Regions from separate parts of the Lysinibacillus sp. YS11 genome, predicted to be linked through region 1. Evidence: riboswitches for the same ligand, from Rfam matches in the RefSeq annotation. Region 1 holds a riboswitch; the other holds the start of a gene.
What was found. A riboswitch is a leader RNA that binds a small molecule or an ion and turns the genes downstream of it on or off. The one in region 1 is predicted to bind cobalamin.
Positions count from the first base shown of each region.

Region 1 (7,960 bases):
AGCCAGTACAGGAAAAACGACTGATTAATGCGTTAACAAAAGCACAGAAAAAAATGGTCGTGACGGTGGCGCCGAGGGATGAGAAGAAAAACTCATTATATGCGCATACATTAGGCAGCTTTTATCTACTGGATGTTCAACATAATGTGATTAAGTGGCGAACAAGAAAAGTACGTGAACTATTTTTATATTTACTATTTCACCAAAAACGGCCTATGTTAAATGCAGTTCTTTTAGAGGAATTGTGGCCAGATTTGAACTTTGAAAAGGCAGCTAGTAATTTACATACAACTATTTATCATTTAAGAAAGATATTAAAGGACAATGGTATTCAAGATCCTATACTCTTGGTCAATAATCACTATAAATTAAATGCGGAAATTCAAACTGATTATGATGAGCTGAATCAACTATTGGAGCAGGATCAACATGATGAGAAATCCATTCAGCAGTTATTGAATTGCTATGAGGGTGATTTTTTAATAGATGAGGAGTATTTATGGGTTAATCAAATCAGGCTCCGCTTAAAGCAATCTGTATTACATGTGCTTGAACAGTATATTGCACGTACAGACGTTGCCCACACTTTATTAAAGTATAATTGCCTACAAAAGCTTTTAGAGCTAGACGAATACAATGAACAGTATATGTTTCAATTGTTAGAATTCTTAATTCAACAAAATAGGAAACAAGAATGTATAAAATTCTTTGAATCTATAGAGGCAAAATTAGCTGAAATTGATCTCGCTGTGCCAGAAAAATTTTATAGAAAATACAACGAGTTCTTACTCAACGTTTAGAAACGATTTCGGAAAAGTAATTTCTGTTTTAATAGTAGGTAATAATTTTATAAAAAGGAGATGCTTTCGGCATGCAAAAGATTGAAATAATTGAGCTTCACCATATTGAGCAAGATTTGGAGAAGCTTACTGAATTATTGATTATGGTCGTAGATGAAGGAGCATCCGTAGGTTTTTTACCTCCACTCACACAAGAACAAGCGATAAAATATTGGCAATCTGTCTTAGCGTCAGATGTCTTACTGTTCATTGCGAAAATAAATAATGAAATTGCAGGTAGTATTCAAATGCATTTAACTAGCAAACCAAATGGCATTCATCGTGCTGAAATTTGCAAGTTAATGACACACCCCAACTTTAGACGCAACGGTATTGGACGAGCGCTGATGCAACAAGCAGAGGAAAGAGCAAAACAAGAAAACCGCTCCTTGTTAGTTTTAGATACGAGAGAAGGGGATCCTTCTAATAAATTATATAAATCATTAGATTATCAAGAAGTAGGGAAAATTCCGCAATATACTATTTCACCAGATGGAGAATTAGAAGCAACCGTAATTTACTATAAATTAATTTAATCTAGGATATAGAATACTGAAAACGTGTAGAAAGGGAGCTAGTATATGAACGAAGCGCAATTATTTATGCAAATGAAAATGTGGCGTAATTGGACTGTTGAATTTCTACGTACGATCCCTGAGAATATTGCTGATCAGATACCCGCTGGACATCATAACAATATTCGTTGGAATGCTGGTCATCTATTAGTTGGTTGGGATCATACCGTTTTTCAAGCTGTCACACAAGAAAGGCATTTGCCCCTATCCTATCATGTAATGTTTCCTAGTGGCAGTAAACCAGATGACTGGACTGAGCAACCGCCAACAATGGATCAAATAATTATGCTCCTAGAGGAACAACCAATTCTTATTGAACAAGCTTGTGCAGGACATCTACATGAACCGCTTAAAGAAACTTTTTTAGGTATGAAAACATTAGGCGATATGGTTGTCTTTCATATGAACCATGAAAATTTTCACATGGGAATTATAAAAAGTATGATGCAAACGCTCTTAAAGAATGAAGCCTAACTGATGGAATCAGTTGGCTTCATTTTTCTATATATACCACGGTAACAGATCCTCCATTTTCCTACCTGGCTTACTTGTTTTATCTGTTACGATCCATGTGCCGTCTTTCTTTTGCAGCTGATAGCTTACATTTGTACCATCCGCCCTTTTAAAGAGCATATAACCTATATTACCCTTGATAAAAGTGACAGGGTCTATGACATTTTTGTAGGGAATCTTTCGCTCAGGAAATAAAATATTGGTCACTATTTCCTCTGCAATCATAGCAAGGGATTTCATATCATTATTAATTTCAGCTTGATATTGCAATTGATCGTATCGGTAGGAAGTATAAGATGCTAAGTCCAGCTTAAAACTCTGCTGTATATCTAACAGTGTTGCCCTATAGAATGCGTTTATTGCCTTTTCTACATCATCTGCCTCATGTATATAGCGAAGTGTGATGACACCAGTTGGACTGACTTCAAACGTAATGATTTCCTTACTGTAGGGTGGGGAATGCGCATGCTCAAAGGTCGTAACTTCCACGCTAACTTTAAAGCTAAACTGACTTTCTTTGACAATTTTTAAAATTTTCACATCATACAAGCCATACTGCTTAGGATAGCCATAGTAATGATCAATTTCCTTTTCAATAAATGGATTAAGGATTGTAATGAATGTGTCCCTGATTAGTTGCTCATCAGCTTGTTCACTTTGCGCATAAATCTTACATGGCAGAATGAACATAGTGAAGATAAACATTAAAACATAAGCAAATTTTTTCATGGAATAGTGACCTTTCTGCAGGATGATACTTTATAGAGTGCACCAATCACAGCAAATTATCGAGCATTTTTAAAGAAAGGGAATTGAACAATGGGAAAAATAATACTGCCCTTTTTATGTATGCTTTTGTTATTTCCAACAGCTACTTCGGGGTCAGAACCTGAAGGCTTAAAATGTCCAAATCCAGATGTATTGATGAAAACAACGGTGAAAGACAAAGTCGAGCTTAGTCAAGCATTAGCTGACATCATTCCAAAAGTATATGGCTCAAGCCCTGATTATCAGGAGTGGCAAATTGAGGTGATAAAGCCCATGCCCATATTAACTGGCATGGAGGAGAATTACTATAAAATGGCGGTGAACTTCTGTGGAGAAAATGTGGCTAATCACTCCTGGTTTGTTCGATTAAGGTTTCCAAGATTACTGCCAGCGCAAAGTGCATCACTAGGTGAGCTATATATCGTAAAAGAGACAAATTCTAAATGGATCCATTGGTTTCAATATCATTAAAAAGGAAGAATCCATAAATGGATTCTTCTCTTTATGACATCGCTATCGTTTTCGTTGCTACAGTTTGTTGAAATGCCTGATCATGCTCAACAATCACCATTGTGAGATGAGAGCTTTTTATGAGCTCTTCAATCTGCATGCGTGAATAGATATCAATAAAATTGAGTGGTTCATCCCAAATATATAAATGAGCCTTCTCACACAAGCTTTTAGCAATCAGCAGCTTTTTCTTTTGCCCACCAGAATAATGAGAGATATCCTTCTCAAATTGAATACGCTCAAAATCCATCTTGCGCAGGATTGATTTAAATAACGTCTCATCAATACCATGCTCTTCAATAAATTCCGAGAGCAATCCCTTTAAATGGGATGTATCCTGCTGAACATAGGAAATGACTAGACCTGAAGCTAACTTTATCGAGCCTGTATGTTGGATGGGCTTACCTAGAATAAGTTTTAACATACTACTTTTTCCGCTTCCATTTTTGCCATCTAAAACAACTCGATCCCCTTGTGCCACTTTGAAGCTAATAGGCTTATTCACGATATGGTCATCGTACCGAATCGATACATCCGTGACAACAACCATTTCTTTTGATGGATATGCCAATGGCTCTACTTTCAATGACTCGGTTTTTTCAACATTTTTTAGTAGTTTTGATTTTTCCTCAATAGCTCTTTGTTGTCTGGATTCCAGGTTCTTCGCTCGTTTCATCATCTTGGCTGCTTTATGTCCAACAAAGCCTTTGTCCAGTTTGGAACCTGAATTGGTTGTGCCGTTTTTGGAGGCTTCCACTTGATTAGACCAACCTGACGAACGCTTTGAGGATTGTTTTAATCGGTCGATATCTTTTTGCAGTCGTTGATTGGTTACTTCTTCGTGTTCCTGCTGACGATCAAAATTTAACTTCCAAGAAGAATAATTTCCACTTTGAACGTCAATATTGGCTCTATTAATCGATAGGATATGGTCAACACAGCCATCTAAAAAGCTTCTGTCATGTGAAATTAAAATAAATCCTTTTTTCCTGCGAAGATAATCGGAAACCGTCTTTCTTGCATCCGTGTCTAGGTGATTGGTTGGTTCATCAATTAATAAAAATTGACCCTCTGTCAAAAACAACGCAGCAAGCAGCACCTTTGTTTGTTCGCCATTGGATAATGTTTTAAAAGGACGATACATGACCTCCGCATCTACATGTAGGTAAGCTATTTCACGTAGACATTCCCAATCTTCTGCCTGAGGACAAATTTCCTCAAATATTTCATGGGTATATTTATTTGGATCAGAAACTGGATAGGGGAAATAAGTGAAGTCTACAGAAGAGATGATTTTTCCGCTATACTCATAATTTCCTAATAACAACTGAAAGAATGTTGTTTTACCTCGTCCGTTTCTACCGATAAATCCAAGTTTCCAATCCGTATCGATTTGAAAGTTGACATTCTCAAAAATATTGTCAAAGCTGCTTGGATAAGAAAAAGTTAGGTTTTGTACTTGTATCATGGACATGATAATTCCTCCTTTGTATTGCAACAGTTTACTTTTCATACAAAGTCGGTCTATCCATCTATGGTTCATTTCTCCGTATAAGCAGATGGATATTAACGACTTATACGGAGTGTTACATGCGTTACAATAGTTTCTGAATCGCTCATATTTTTCCTCTCCTTTATGGGTAAATGAAAGGTACAAAATCAACTATGAAAGCAAGAAAAAAACCCTCCAATTGTACATTGGAAGGATTAGTCTTTCTCTGAATAAATGCGATTTGCCATTTGTGTCATGACAAATAAAATGCAAACTGATAGTTAAAAATGGATAGACTAACCCTATATTTTGTGTTTGAAATCATTCAATTCAAATAAAAATATAGTTTAGTTCTTCATTGTCCATTCATCAGTCCTCTCATAATTGTCTTTTTATAGTAACAAATTTTTTTACAGAATACAATGTAACCTTATTTTCATTTAGTACTATACAATAATTCCTATAATATTTATAGAAATAATTTATATAATAGTTGAAAAATAATTTCTACTATTCTGAAATATGTGCTATAGTAGGAGCATAATTGAATATTGTGTAAGACTTGGTGCCAAATGAAAGTTTGGCTTAAAAGGGAAGTCGGTGCAAATCCGACGCTGTCCCGCAACTGTAATTCGGAGCAAATCACAAATGCCACTGGGGAAACTGGGAAGGCTGTGAGGCGTGTTGATGGAAAGCCAGGAGACCTGCCAATTTCTAGTACACACCAAATCCCTACGTGGAAATAGGTGGTGAAAAGTGACCAAATAGGCACTGTGCGATAACGTTTATGCGAAAGTAGATATTTTTTCGTATTGTTTTAGCATTATTAATTTTAACATGCAGCCATTTTCCTAATAGGAGAATGGCTTTTTATTTTTTCTAAAAAAGGAGCTTAAAAACATGAACTATACAAGTACATTGATCGGTTATCCCTATATAGGAGAGGAACGCGAATGGAAAAAAGCACTAGAAGCATTTTGGCGCAATGAACTTTCTGAGGAGGACTTTGAGGAAAAATTAAAGAAAATCCGTTTATCAAGAATAAACAAGCAGCTGCAACTTGGAATCGATATGGTGACAGTTGGCGACTTTACGTTTTACGATAGAATGTTAGATACAGCTTTGATGTTTGGTTTAGTTCCAAAGCGCTTTAACTGGCAAGGTGGTAAAGTCGATTTTCATACCTACTTCAGTGTAGCAAGAGGAGACAAAACAGCCGTAGCTAGTGAAATGACAAAATGGTTTAATACAAATTATCACTACATTGTTCCAGAGTATGAGGGACAAGCCTTACAACTAACAGAAAATAAAGTGTTAGCCGACTTTTTAGAGGCGAAGGAAACTTTCGGTATCATTGCGAAGCCGACACTAATTGGTCCCTATACATTTTATAAGTTAACGAAAGGCTACAACAAATTAACACAGGTTGAGTACTTATTAGCTTTATTACCACTCTATACGCAGGTATTAAAAGAATTAGTGGATGCAGGTGCCACTTGGATTCAGCTAGAAGAGCCATCCCTCGTCTTAACACTTGATCCAGCAGAGATAAAGCTGGTGAAAGAAATGTATGACCAGTTAGCCACTGCCGTTCCTGAGGCTAAAATAATGCTACAGACTTATTTCGAAGCTTTAAGTGCCTATGAAGCATTAAGTACATTGCCTGTTCAAGGATTCGGTTTGGACTTTGTTCATGGCTATAAAGGAAATATGGCGTCACTTCGTCAATTTGGTTTCCCGCAGGATAAAGTATTAGGAATAGGGGTAGTGAATGGCCGTGATATTTGGCGTTCAAACCTGGCGGAGGTCAATGCGACAATTCAAGCCATTGAACAGCTAAGTCATGCTGCTGAACTATGGATTCAACCATCAAGTAACCTACAGCACGTTCCAATCACAACCTCTCTTGAAAATGAACTTGACCCTGTTTTAAAGCAGTCTCTGGCCTTCGCAGATGAGAAAATCGTAGAAATCACGGGGCTGACTAAATATAGACGAGATAAAGATGGTTCCTTACAACATAATTTTTCAGAAAGTATGAAGGCGATTGAGGCTCTAAAAAATCATCCAATCCGCCAAAATAAGTTAATTCATCAAGCCGTTCAAACTGTGACAAAGCAAGATTTTGAACGACACAGTAATTTTACGAAGCGACAAATGATCCAACAACAAGCCTTAGGATTACCGCTGTTTCCAACAACTACAATCGGTAGCTTCCCGCAATCAGATGAAGTGAAAAGAAATCGTAATGCGTGGCGAAAGAAACAATTATCGAATGAAGCCTATGAAACATTTTTAGAAGACGAAACAAAGCGCTGGATCTCCATACAAGAGGAATTAGATATCGATGTACTTGTTCATGGTGAATTTGAGCGTACAGATATGGTCGAATATTTCGGTGAAAAGCTGACTGGCTTTGCCTTTACAGAGAAAGCGTGGGTTGTTTCATATGGATCACGCTGTGTGAAGCCTCCGATCATTTATGGAGATGTTGCATGGGCTTCACCAATTACCGTAAAAGAATCCGCCTATGCCCAAAGCCTAACGAAGCGATTTGTAAAAGGCATGCTGACAGGGCCAGTAACAATATTAAATTGGTCCTTTGTGCGAGATGATTTGTCCCGTAAAGATGTCGCTTATCAAATTGCATTAGCACTCCGTAAAGAGGTGGAAGCACTAGAAAACGCAGGTATATCAATTATTCAAGTGGACGAGCCAGCGTTAAGAGAAGGTTTACCGCTTAGAAAGGAGGAATGGGGGGCTTACTTAGAGTGGGCTGTCAATTCCTTTAAGCTTGCGACATCTAGTGTCAAAGATGAAACACAAATCCATACACATATGTGTTACTGCGAGTTTAATGATTTCATCGAACCAATTAGCGCACTAGATGCAGATGTGATTTCCATAGAAACATCACGAAGTCATGGGGAACTTATTACCTCACTACAAGTACAGCCCTATAAAAAAGGAATTGGCTTAGGCGTCTATGATATTCATAGCCCTCGTGTACCAAGCGAGGATGAAATGCTCGCTATTATGAAAGATAGTCTACAGGTGCTGGACCGTTATCAATTCTGGGTGAATCCAGATTGTGGCTTAAAAACGAGAAAAGAAGATGAAACCGTTGCAGCTTTAGCGAATATGGTTGCTGCTACTAAAACGTTGCGTCAAGCTGTACAGCAATCTACATCAAGCTAACGAAATGATTTTTAATCTACTACATCTACTCTCCAATAACGAAGACTAGGGTAAATCCCTAGTCT
Region 1 is NZ_CP026007.1:2,277,131-2,285,090, forward strand. It holds gene LBYS11_RS11210 (response regulator) at 1-800, shown strand, start outside; gene LBYS11_RS11215 (GNAT family N-acetyltransferase) at 872-1,375, shown strand; gene LBYS11_RS11220 (DinB family protein) at 1,421-1,888, shown strand; gene LBYS11_RS11225 (DUF3888 domain-containing protein) at 1,916-2,656, opposite strand; gene LBYS11_RS11230 (hypothetical protein) at 2,777-3,166, shown strand; gene LBYS11_RS11235 (Lsa family ABC-F type ribosomal protection protein) at 3,198-4,679, opposite strand; cobalamin riboswitch at 5,244-5,424, shown strand; gene metE (5-methyltetrahydropteroyltriglutamate--homocysteine S-methyltransferase) at 5,598-7,895, shown strand.

Region 2 (7,960 bases), 170 kb from region 1:
GCAAGTAGCTGCACTCGATTGGAGCAATATTGTCATTGAAGAAACAGAAGCCTTTATGGTTGGCTGGGGAAGCCCATATGATGCTGACCATCATACGTATAGTCTCTTCCATTCTGGTGAATCCAGTCTCACAAGTGCTGGCTACAATTACGGTAGCTATAACAATCCGAAAGTGGATGCCTTGCTAGAGGAGGGGCGTACAACCGTTGATCCTGAAAAACGTAAGGAAGTCTATGGGGCATTACAGGAGGAGCTAGCACAAGATCCACCATTCGCCTACTTTGCCTATGTGGATGCTGTGTATGGTATTAATCAGCAGATTAGTGGCGTCAAAGAGCGCATTTTAGGTCATCATGGGGCAGGCTTCCTCTGGAATGTCGAGGAGTGGAAATGGCATGATCGCTAAATGGATCGGGAAGCGCGTGATAATGGGGACAATTGTCCTCATTATCGTGAGCTTCCTCTCTTTTTTCCTGATGCATGCGGCACCTGGTAATCCAGCTGCAGCGTATTATGGTGGCAATGCCCAAACGTTATCGACAGCGGAGAAAGAACGCATTGAAACAGCTTTTGGTCTGGATCAACCGATACTCTATCAATATGGTGTGTGGCTCCGTGAAGCGATGCAAGGAAATTTAGGCTACTCGGCAAAAGAAGGCAGACCAGTAGCGACAATTATACAAGAACGTTTACCAAATACATTACAGCTCGTTGTTGGAACTTTAGGCATCGTAGCCATTGCCTCAACATGGCTCGGCTTACAGGCAGGCATGAAGGAGGGTTCGTTATTAGATCGCGGACTTTCCTTTGTAAGTATTGCTAGCTCAGCCATTCCTCCATTTTGGCTTGGCATTTTATTCATCATGGTGTTCTCTGTACAACTAGGCTGGTTTCCTTCATCGGGGATGAAGGATGTACGAGGGGATGGCGGCCTTGTGGACCGACTACACCATATGGTTCTTCCATTATCGGTCCTTGTACTGGCACATGTCGGGGTATTCGCACGTTTTTTACAGGAAAATGTGAAGGCAGAGAAGCATCGTTATTATGTAGAGGTGGCACGTGCCAACGGAGTACCAGAGCGAGCTATTCGTAAGATGATTTTACGCAATGCCATTATTCCATATATCAATTATGTCGGTGTGACCATCCCATCATTTTTTGGAGGATCCATCGTGGTTGAAACATTATTTGGCTGGTCAGGCTTAGGTCAGCTTTTAGTGAAAGCAGTGATGGTAAAGGACTTTCCTGTGCTGATGGGTGCCATTTTAATCACTGGCGTAGTAGTCGTTATCTGTTTATTTGTGATTGATGTCCTCATGATTTGTCTCAATCCCCGCTTAAGAAGAGGGGGAATCGTATGAGAAAAGAGCAAAAAATGCTCATCTTTTGGCTAGTGATTCTTGGTCTTTTAGTAGGCTTCACCCTATTCTCCTCATGGTTAGTGCCTTTTGAGCCAAACGCGATGGATATGAATCATATTTATGAAGCACCTAATGGAACACACCTCCTTGGCACAGATCAGCTAGGTAGAGATGTTCTTTCCCGCCTACTCGTTGGTGGTAGAGTGACCCTTTTTATCGCTACGTTATCGGTTGTTCTATCCAGCATAATTGGCATTATCTATGGCGGTATAAGTGGCTATTTCGGTGGAGCTATTGATGCAGTGATGATGCGTATACTAGAGGCATTTTTAACAATTCCATCTTTAGTGATTGTGCTAGCTCTTCAAGCGATTATGCAAGGAAGTGTATGGCGCATGGCAATGATTATGGGGTGCACAGGCTGGTTTGTCACTGCCCGTATCGTGCGCTCTGAATTTATCCGGTTGAAGGAATTAGAGTTTATCCACATGGCGAAGATGTTCCGCACTCCGCTGTGGAAGATTCTTTTTCGTCATCTATTGCGTAATAGTCTTCCCGCCATTTTTGTCGTGACGATATTTAATTTTGCTGGTGCTATTTTTACGGAAGTATCCTTAAGCTTTTTAGGTATCGGTGTTCCACCGTCCATTCCATCGTGGGGGACGATGCTCTATACGGCACAAAATGATTTACTTGTCGGGGCTTGGTGGATGGGCCTTTTTCCTGGGATGTTCATTTTCGTAACGATTTTATGCGTGCAAGCTATTGGTAGTAGATTTAAGCAGAGAGGGGGACAGACACATGTTTAAAATGGAGCATGTTACTGTTCGAATAAACGAAAAATTTATATTGAACGATCTCTCGTTTACGGTGCCAAAAGGTCAGATTACCGTGATGATAGGTGAAAGCGGTAGTGGAAAAAGCACCATGCTCTCTGCCATTCTAGGCATGCTTCCAGCGCAAGCAACAGTTGAAGGCTCAATCTTTTTTAATGGAAGAAATATAGTGGAATTAGCAAAACAGGATCAAGCTGTACTACGCCAAAGGCACTTCTTTACGATTTTTCAAGATGCTGCTAATAGCTTTTCGCCAACGCAAAAAATGAAACAGCAATTGTATGGATTAACTGCCTTACGGATGGGGCAGACAAAGGCAGTATTTCTAGCTAAAATGAAGCATATTGTACAGGATTTACATTTACCAGCAGATGTGTTGGAGCGCTATCCCTTCGAGCTTTCAGGAGGGATGCTACAACGCTGTATGCTTGCCTGTGCTCTCTATCTGGCGCCAGCTGTTTTATTAGCGGATGAACCAACCTCTTCCTTAGATATGCTGCATCAACAGGAATTTATTCAACAATTGAAAAGGCTTCATACACAGCTAGAAACAACCGTACTCTTAATTACCCATGATTTAGATGTAGCTGCTTCCATCGCAGATTTTATCCTCGTCATGAAAAATGGAGAAATTGTGGAGCGAGGGCGAGTAACAGAAATCTTTGAGCAGCCTAAGCATCCATACACTAGGCAGCTAGTTGCGCATCATTTTTAGGAGGAGGTGTGGGCTTTGTTACTTCAGGTTCACAATATTTGTAAAAGCTATCGAAAGGGACGCCCAATATTAAATCATATTCATCTTACTGTAGGAAAAGGGGAAATAGTCGGCTTAGTAGGAGAAAGTGGCAGTGGCAAAAGCACATTGGCCAAAGTAATTATGCAGCTAGAAGCTCCTGAAAAAGGGGCAGTATACTTTCAACAGCAACCAATAACCAAGCATCGTCGCGCAGCTTTTTATGACAGCTGCCAGATTATTTTTCAAAATGCAACAGCCGCTTTAAATCCCGTGTGGACTGTAAGGGACCTATTAAGAGAGCCGCTTCAGCATAAGCAACCTATAACGGACACCTATTTACAGACCATGCTGGAGAAGGTCAAGCTACCCACAGATATCTTACATGCCTTGCCCTCTGAGCTAAGTGGCGGAGAAAAACAGCGAGTTAATTTATTACGATCCCTTTTGGTCGAGCCACAATTAATCGTATGTGATGAAATTATTTCAAGCCTAGATCGCTTGATTCAACGAGAAATCGTTGATTTATTAAAGACCTTGAATAAAGAAAGGGCAATGGCCATTCTCTTTATCTCTCATGACTTAAAGGCTGTTTCCTATTTATGCGATCGCATTTATGTGATGAAGGCTGGAACCATTGTTGATGAGAGCAACAAAGAGAATAACGGCTTTACCTTCACGGACAGCTATGCAAAAATGCTGTTTCAGGCAATGGATCATTGATTTGGCAAAACACTTCCTTGAATGGGAAGTGTTTTTTTATGAGTGAACTAGCGCAGCTAATTTTTCAGTGAACTCCTCAGATATTGTGTAGATCGTATGCGTATCCTTGACATGCATCAAACTACTGTTTTGCCCTTTATCACCTAACCAAAGATGATAGCCATATTTGTTTCCTGCCTTGTCCACTATTTGTACATCATATTCTGGCGAAGCCATATTGACAACACCCTCGTTTTTGACTGTTGTTGCAATGGCTTGTTGGAATAGTGTAAGTGATTCTTCATCCGTATATTCTTTAAAAAAATCAGTGTTCACCTTGTTAAATTTAGCACCAATAGAAATGCTGACCTTAGCTAATTCATCATCTGGTTTTTCATTACATCCTAGTAAAACAACGGCTAGTAGAGACACTAAGGCAGCTATCATTATTCGCAACCACTCACCCCTTTTATAGGCTAAATAATACCACCATTTCCTGTCGTAGCTCTCACTTCTTTGTAATACATTAAATAAACGAGAGCGAAAGGGGACAGATAGTGGGCTTATTTGATGGATTGATCGGCAATGCAAGCGAGGTGAATTTAGAAAAACTACAGGAGGAGGTCCATAATTTATTAATTCCAAACGAGACAGTCAAGAACGCCTATAAAATTATTAGAGACACGTTTATTTTTACCAATAAACGATTAATCCTCATTGATAAGCAAGGAGTGACTGGCAAGAAAACAGAGTATCATTCCATTCCCTATAAAAATATCGTTCATTTTTCAGTCGAAACAGCTGGAACATTTGATTTAGATGCAGAGCTTAAAATATGGGTGTCTGGCAGTCCATTACCGATTCAAAAAAACTTCAATAAGGCGACAAATATTTATAAGGTGCAAAGCGTCTTAGCACAGTATGTTTTGGGGACGTAATGAAGGTGCTAATAGTACATGTGCACAACCAAAAGCCCGCAGATTTGCGAGGCTTTTTTGTCGTGCCGGGAAGGGGTCGGTGTAACGGATTTTAAGTCGGCTTCATGATTACGGTAAGCTCGAAAATACTGTCAAGTGTAAATAAGAGCGCCTTGCCGAGACCTTATTCAAATACAATCATTTCTCCGACTTCTTTAAACCCGAAGCGTTTATAAATATTTTTTCCATCCTCTGATGCCTGTAAGACTACGGGCTTTTGCTTATTGATTGTTTGACTGAGTAGGAATTGAAACATCTCACTGCCATAGCCGTTGCCCCTATACGCATCTTTTGTCATCACATCATAAATCCCATAGCTATGTTTACTGTCGATTAATAATCCCGTAGCGATAGGTACTTCCTTTATACAACCAATAAACATGCGAGCATTTGATGCTAGTTTTTCCTGTGAGAATTGATGAAAGTAAATTTCTAATGCATCTCTTTCTGCTGTTTCTCCAAATAAACTTAGAAAAACTTCCTTATATTGTAGAAGCTCTTCCTTGTTACTTACTTCTGTGATGGTAAGATAATTGGAAATTCGTGGACCTGTGTGAAGTGTATGGTCAAGCTTCATCATCATATTTCGTTCAGCTTCCTGTAAATTGCAGTCTTTTATCAGCTGTAGCCAATCATCGCTTAGATAGTTGGCATCCACCCACGTACTGAAGGGAAGTTTATTCACAATGAAATGATTAATCCTTTGTTTAAGATGATTTTCCTTATGAATTATAGGCGATTTCGCTACTAACAAATTAAATGTATCAGTTGGAATATTCGTATTGGCTATGACAAAATGAGCTTCCTCTATAATTTGTCCAGAAACGGCTCGAGTAAATAGTTTCATTTTTTCCTCTAAATTACTCGTCACTAATTGTTGACTTGTTTTCATATTTTTCATCCTTCCACTATTAGAAGTACACTATCTTTCATTATAAAGTCAATGAAAGATAAAAAATACGCAGTTCACCTTTTTTATATCCCCCTCTAACTTTATTAGTAGTTTGGAAAATATTGTGATATTTGACTTTGGAAAAACACTACTTTACAATTGATTTTAGTAATCTAATAGGAATGTGCTTATACTCATTCCTATGACAACTGAATAGCGTGTAGTAAGAGGTGTAAATTGCGTGCAATTTGCTTAAAAGGGAAGTCGGTGCGAATCCGACACTGTCCCGCAACTGTAAATGTGAGCGACTTTTCAGTATCCACTGTCTTTGGACGGGAAGGAGAAAAGAAGCGATGATCATGAGTCAGGATACCTGCCTGTTACGAGTACACACCATAAACCTACGAGGAATAGGAGGTGGCATGTTGACAAAACAGAATGCTCTGTTCGTCACAGTACGTCAAACGCCCATAGTAAATGAAAGGGTTCATAATCGAACTCGTTCACACATACTTAGGGTTTGTTTGGCATTGTGTGATGAAAGAAGATAAAATGAAGGATTTCCTCAAAAGTAGGGAGTCCTTTTTGTTTTGAAAATATGTACGCAAAGGGGATGCACGTATGACAAATATTCATGTAACGACAACGTTGGAAACGCCTTATGAAGATCTGAACATTTGTAAGCAACCACGAACAGAAGTTGCCAAGAAAGCGAAAACAAGAATGGTGGTCGAGTCTCTGATCGATCAATTATTAGCAACGAAGCTGATTCGCAATGATCGCTTCTTTGAGCAAATCTTATATAATAAAGAAATTATTTGGATACAAAATGGGGATGTGGACGGTCATCTTTTAGCGAAAGCAGCCATAGCAGATGAACTAAAAACAAAGACGAATAGTTTTATGATGTACATGCCGACCAATCCGATTGTCTATGAGGTCAACGGAGAAGCGTATCACTTAATTACGCGCATTGATTCTACACGCGCAAAGCCCAACCTTGACCGTCTATCATTGGAGCCAAAGCCTGTTTTAAGTGCCGCTCGTGTCAATGACTTATTATGCTCGATTGTCATGCGCTTTTACGAAACATATTTATATGATTTAGCATCTCATCATGACAAACTCATTGCATTTGTGCAGCAGGAATATGCCCAATTTATTGAAGCGGTGCAAGCGTTAAATGATTATCATTTCAACTGGCATCCACGTGGCAACGGTCACGAGCTTTTACTGCAATTAATTGATCATCTACAACTATTAAAAAGTCAACCTGGTAAGGTACTAATTGATTTTACGAACAAGCATGACTATGTAATAGTTGAACCCGCATATTTGTTGGACAATCCAACAAAGAAAGCTGTCGGTGCACTATAAAAACAAGCCCTCCATTTTTTGGAGGGCTTGTAATATCTTATGGTAGGGTAGAGATATATTGATGCCCAAGAAAGAAATACCCGCGGATTACCCGAAGCGAGCAGGCTCATCCCACCCTACAGGCAATGCATGGCTGCCTGTGCTTCTTGCCATGGAACCGAATATCCTTTGCCCTTAGCACAAAAGATACTAGAGGAACTATACTCAGGGTCGGCATTTTTATCGTAGCCAATCTGTGCAATCACATCCTCTGTATTATGGCACACATCATAGCCATCAAATTGGAGTGTGAGTGCACCTTTCCCATTTGTATAGGCGGCAAAGGTTGTGCTGTAGCTCATTAAAGTGGCAACAGGTGCACGACCTGTTAGGATAACATCCGTTTCGGATAAAATCGGGTCATCGAACGTGCCAGCTGCTTGCTGAATATCAGTCATCATACGACCGATAAAGTCATTTGAAGCTTTCATTTTAAAGCGATAATAGGGTTCAAGTAGGACATTTTGTGCCTGCTCCAGCCCCTGACGCAGGGCACGGAAACTGGCTTCACGGAAATCTCCCCCCGATGTATGTTCATTGTGCCCGCGACCTGTTAGAAGTGTAAAATGAATATCTGTTACAGGGAAGCCTGTCAGTAGCCCATGATGGTCACGCTCAAACAGATGCTTTTCAACAAGGCGCTGATTGCCTACAGATAAATGATCGGCATGACAGGCATTGGTGAAGGTATTACCTGTTCCACGTGGATTTGGCTCCATTAATAAATGAACTTCTGCATAATGCTTGAGGGGCTCGAAATGACCATAGCCCGTTACGGTCGTCGCAATGGTTTCCATGTATAAAATTTGCGGCTCACCAAAGGAGACAGCTAATGAAAAACGCGTCATTAATACCTCTGTCAGGACCTCCAATTGAATAGCACCCATAATATGCACATGGATTTCCTGAAATTTTTCCTGCCAGACCACACGCAAGGACGGTTCTTCTGCTTCGAGTAAACGGAAAATCTGTAGCACTTCCTTGATATGCTGATCACCCTCATATTGAACCTTTGCCTGTAAGGTTGGGACAAGCTCATA
Region 2 is NZ_CP026007.1:2,106,779-2,114,738, forward strand. It holds gene LBYS11_RS10395 (ABC transporter substrate-binding protein) at 1-406, shown strand, start outside; gene LBYS11_RS10400 (ABC transporter permease) at 396-1,364, shown strand; gene LBYS11_RS10405 (ABC transporter permease) at 1,361-2,173, shown strand; gene LBYS11_RS10410 (ATP-binding cassette domain-containing protein) at 2,166-2,915, shown strand; gene LBYS11_RS10415 (ABC transporter ATP-binding protein) at 2,922-3,656, shown strand; gene LBYS11_RS10420 (YhfM domain-containing protein) at 3,693-4,082, opposite strand; gene LBYS11_RS10425 (PH domain-containing protein) at 4,193-4,573, shown strand; gene LBYS11_RS10430 (GNAT family N-acetyltransferase) at 4,737-5,504, opposite strand; cobalamin riboswitch at 5,716-5,900, shown strand; gene LBYS11_RS10435 (hypothetical protein) at 6,126-6,881, shown strand; gene LBYS11_RS10440 (elongation factor G) at 6,998-7,960, opposite strand, start outside.
Region 2: it holds a riboswitch for cobalamin, as region 1 does, so the genes downstream of both, LBYS11_RS10435 (hypothetical protein) here and metE (5-methyltetrahydropteroyltriglutamate--homocysteine S-methyltransferase) in region 1, are expected to answer to the same signal.